Regions from separate parts of the Streptomyces sp. NPDC048504 genome, predicted to be linked through region 1. Evidence: riboswitches for the same ligand, from Rfam matches in the RefSeq annotation. Region 1 holds a riboswitch; the other holds the start of a gene.
The links. Region 1 has a riboswitch for glycine ahead of gcvT (glycine cleavage system aminomethyltransferase GcvT). Riboswitches for the same ligand answer to the same signal wherever they lie in the genome.

Region 1 (2,197 bases):
CGTACGGCTCGTGACTGCCCCGGATGTCCACGCCGACACCGGCCGTGCCCGGCGCCGAGTGCGCGGCGTCGACGTAGGCCATGGCGATCGGCTTGCCCAGCGTGGGGGAGGGGGCGCCGGAGGTGACCTCGCCGATGACCTGGCCGTCGGCGACCACGGAGTACCCGGCGCGCGGGACCCGGCGGCCCTCGGCGACGAGCCCGACGAGGACGCGCGGCGGCTGTGAGGCGGCGCGCTCGGCGGCGGCCTCCAGGGCGCTGCGCCCGACGAAGTCGCCGTCCTTCTCGAACTTCACGACCCGGCCGAGCCCGGCGTCGAAGGGGGTCAGCTCCGTGCTCAGCTCGTGCCCGTACAGCGGCATGCCCGCCTCCAGTCGCAGCGTGTCCCGGCAGGACAGTCCGCAGGGGACCAGCCCGACGCCCTCGCCGGCCTCGGTCAGCGCCTGCCACAGCTCGACGGCGTGCTCCGGCTTCACGAACAGCTCGAAGCCGTCCTCGCCGGTGTACCCGGTGCGGGCGATCAGCGCGGGGACGCCCGCGACCGTGCCGGGCAGACCGGCGTAGTACTTCAGGCCGTCGAGGTCGGCGTCGGTGAGCGACTTGAGGATGCCGGGGGACTCGGGCCCCTGGACGGCGAGCAGGGCGTACGCGTCACGGTCGTCACGGACCACGGCGTCGAAGCCGTCGCTCCGCTCGGTGAGCGCGTCCAGCACCACCTGCGCGTTGGAGGCGTTGGCCACGACCATGTAGTCAGAAGACGCAGCCTCGGTCTCGGCGAGCCGGTAGACGATCAGGTCGTCCAGGATGCCGCCGTCGGCCCGGCAGATCATGGTGTAGCGGGCGCGGCCGGGGCCCACGGAGGCGATGTTGCCGACGAGGGCGTAGTTGAGGAGACGGGCCGCGTCCGGGCCCGTGACGGTGATCTCGCCCATGTGGGAGAGGTCGAAGAGGCCGGCCTTCGTGCGGACAGCGAGGTGCTCGTCGCGCTCGGAGCCGTAGCGCAGCGGCATGTCCCAGCCGGCGAAGTCGGTCATCGTCGCACCGAGCGAGCGGTGCAGCGCGTCGAGCGCGGTGCGGCGCTTCTCAGGGGTGGCGGTACTGCTCATCGGTCGGTCTCCCAAGGCATGACGGCGAGGTCGTTCCTCCCCATCTGTCATCGGGACCTGAGAGGTTCGCCATGACCGCACGGGCCATGGGTTGCACCTTGGGTGGGACCACCGTCACCGGCGGTCCGCTTTTCAGATGTGCCTCGCCCGCGCGGTAACGGGGCCTGAGAGATTCAAGGGAGGGACTTGCTCCTTCGGCGCCCCAGGTGATGTACGACTGGGGACTCTCCCGCGCGGATTCAAGCGGCCGGTATGCAGTTAGGCGGGCACATCATCGCACAGGCTTTGTAACAGGCCTGTGGCTGGACGCGAACGGAACCGCGAGACACCGTGCATTACCTTCTCTTTACGTTCAGTGGGGAGAACCTTTCCTGACCCCGCAGGGAGGACGATCACGGTGACAAGGACCACGGTGTACGCCACGACCTCGGCCGTAGCGCTGCCCAAGCAGCCCTCGGCCCCGGCCAGGGAGGCATGCCCGGCCCGCCCGGTACCGACGGTCCGCGATCTCCGCGAGCGCGCCGGCCACAGCCCGCACGGACTCCGCTTCGGCCCCCGCGACCTGGTCGTGGTCACCGGCCTGCCCGGCAGCGGCAAGTCCACACTGATGCGGCGAGCGGTGGCGGGCGGCGACGGCGTCCGAGTCGACAGCCAGGACACCCGCGACCGCTGGGACGCCCGCATGTCCGGCTTCCTCCCCTATGCGATCTACCGCCCCCTGGTCCGCCTCGCCCACTACGCCGGACTGCGCCGCGCGCTGCGTTCCGCGTCCGGAGCCGTCGTGCACGACTGCGGTACGCAGACCTGGGTGCGCGGCTGGCTGGCCCGCGCCGCCGGGCGCCGGGGCGGCACACTGCACCTGGTGTTCCTCGACGTCACCCCGGACACCGCGCTCGACGGCCAGCGCGAGCGGGGCCGCGGAGTCTCGCGGTACGCGTTCCTGCGCCACCGCAGGGCCGCCGCTCGCCTGTTGCGCGCGGTGGAGCGCGGCGACCTGCCGCACGGAGTGGGTTCGGCGGTCCTCCTGGACCGGGACGCGGCGGACGTGCTGCGCCGGATCGACTTCGCGGACTGAGCCGCTAGCCTTTTCAG
Region 2 (2,197 bases), on a different contig from region 1:
CGTAGCGTACCGATGCGTCCGCCGCGCGATGCCCTTCAGCCCCTCGGGCCCGTGGTAGACGGCGTACATGCCGGCCATCACCGCGAGAAGCACCTGGGCGGTGCAGATGTTGCTGGTGGCCTTCTCCCGGCGGATGTGCTGCTCGCGCGTCTGCAGGGCGAGGCGGTAGGCCTTGTGCCCGTCGGCGTCGACGGAGACGCCCACGAGCCGCCCGGGCAGGCTGCGCGCGAACTTCTCGCGCACGGCCATGTAACCGGCGTGCGGCCCGCCGAAGCCCATCGGCACCCCGAACCGCTGCGTCGTACCGACCGCGATGTCCGCCCCCAGCTCGCCCGGCGACTTCAGCAGCGTCAGCGCGAGCAGATCGGCGGCGACGGTGACGAGCGCACCGAGCGCGTGCGCCTGCTCGATCAGCGGCTTGATGTCCCGTACGGCACCGGAGGCGCCCGGGTACTGGACGAGCACGCCGTTGATCTCCCGCTCGGCGATCTCGGCCGGGATGCCCTCGCTGAGGTCGGCGACGACGACCTCGACACCAGCAGGCTCAGCGCGGGTCTCGATCACGGCGATGGTCTGCGGCAGCGCGTCCGCGTCGACCAGGAAGAGCCCCTTCTTGTTCTTGCCCATGCGCCGAGACAGCGCCACGGCCTCCGCGGCGGCGGTCCCCTCGTCGAGCAGGGAGGCACCGGAGGTCGGCAGCCCGGTCAGATCGGCGACCATGGTCTGGAAGTTCAGCAGGGCTTCGAGCCGCCCCTGGGAGATCTCCGGCTGATACGGCGTGTAGGCCGTGTACCAAGCCGGGTTCTCCATCACGTTGCGCAGGATCACGGGCGGGGTGAACGTCCCGTAGTACCCGAGCCCGATCATGGAACCGAGGACCTCGTTGCGATCCGCGAGGGACCGCAGCTCGGCCAGCACCTCGGCCTCGGTACGGGCGCCCGGCAGATCGAGAGCGTCGGCGTTCTTGATCACATCCGGGACCGCGGCGGCCGTGAGCTCGTCGAGTGAGCCGTATCCGACCTGCGCGAGCATCTTGGCCCGCGCTTCCTGGTCGGGCCCGATGTGGCGCTGCTCGAACGGGATGCCCTGTTCGAGCTCGGAGAGGGGAATGCGAGGGGCAGTCATTAGGGAGGCCTCCTGGTCGGACACGACCTTCGAGGGCACCACGACAGCGGGGTGCCGGACGGCCTCCCCCTCTGTCATCTCAACCTGAGAGCTTCACCGGGCATCCCGAAGGAACCCGGTTTTCACCGTCGGTGAGAGCGAGAACCGTCGACATTGTCGACGACACCCGCCCTGCTTTCCAGAGTGACCTCGTCCGTGCGGTACGTGAGCCTGAGAGATTCCGGGGAGGATTTGCTCCTTCGGCGCCTCCGATGAAGTCTGGAGGACTCTCCCGCACGGGGTCAGCAGCCGATGGCCAGCCTACCAGCGAGCGTTGAAGCCGAGCTTTCGAGTGGCCACCTTGCCCAATGTGCTCTTTTGTAGTGCTTACGGATGAGTTGCGACCAGGAGGAGGGCCCGTGCAGACCGATATCGATCCGCGCAACCTGATCGGCCGCAAGGCGTTCGACCGCACCGGCGCCAAGATCGGCACGATCGACGAGGTCTACCTCGACGACGCGACCGGCGAACCGGAGTGGGCGGCCATACGCACCGGCCTGTTCTCCAGAGACGCCTTCGTCCCCCTGGAGCCCAGCGAACTGATCGAGGGCACCCTGCACATCCCCTTCGACCGCTCCCTGATCAAGGACGCCCCCGACTTCGGCGTAGGCCGCCACCTCTCCCCGGACCAGGAACTCCAGCTCTACCACCACTACGGCCTCGACGTGGGCCCGCCCCCATCGCTCCCGGACCACGACTTCGGCAAACTGGCGGGCTCCGACGACACGTGACCGGCTTCGGCGGGCGGGGGCGTCGCTGGGCCTTGGAGTCTCCGGGGGCGTTGACGCGCCGGGCTGGGTATCCGGGCGTCACGTGTCCGGGGCGTTGATACGGCGGCGGGGTATCCGGCCTTGACGCCACCAAGGGCATCGGCACAACAAGCGCGACGCTGGACCGCCACGCGTCGTCCGGTGACACCGGCTCGACCTGCGAAACGCCGGGGCTCGGCTCCGCCGACGGCAGCGGCTCAGCAGGCCCGACACCAGAACCCCGCGCAACCGACAGCAGGCGGCTGGCTCTGCGGGACACCGGG

Region 2: another riboswitch for glycine. It lies ahead of gcvP (aminomethyl-transferring glycine dehydrogenase); the one in region 1 lies ahead of gcvT (glycine cleavage system aminomethyltransferase GcvT).

Annotation. Positions count from the first base shown of each region.
Region 1 covers NZ_JBICXA010000013.1:57,952-60,148, forward strand. Annotated here, with positions in the region: gene gcvT (glycine cleavage system aminomethyltransferase GcvT) at 1-1,105, opposite strand, end outside; glycine riboswitch at 1,248-1,347, opposite strand; gene ACGFY9_RS29595 (AAA family ATPase) at 1,497-2,180, shown strand.
Region 2 covers NZ_JBICXA010000004.1:601,866-604,062, forward strand. Annotated here, with positions in the region: gene gcvP (aminomethyl-transferring glycine dehydrogenase) at 1-1,125, opposite strand, end outside; glycine riboswitch at 1,314-1,409, opposite strand; gene ACGFY9_RS13585 (PRC-barrel domain-containing protein) at 1,524-1,895, shown strand.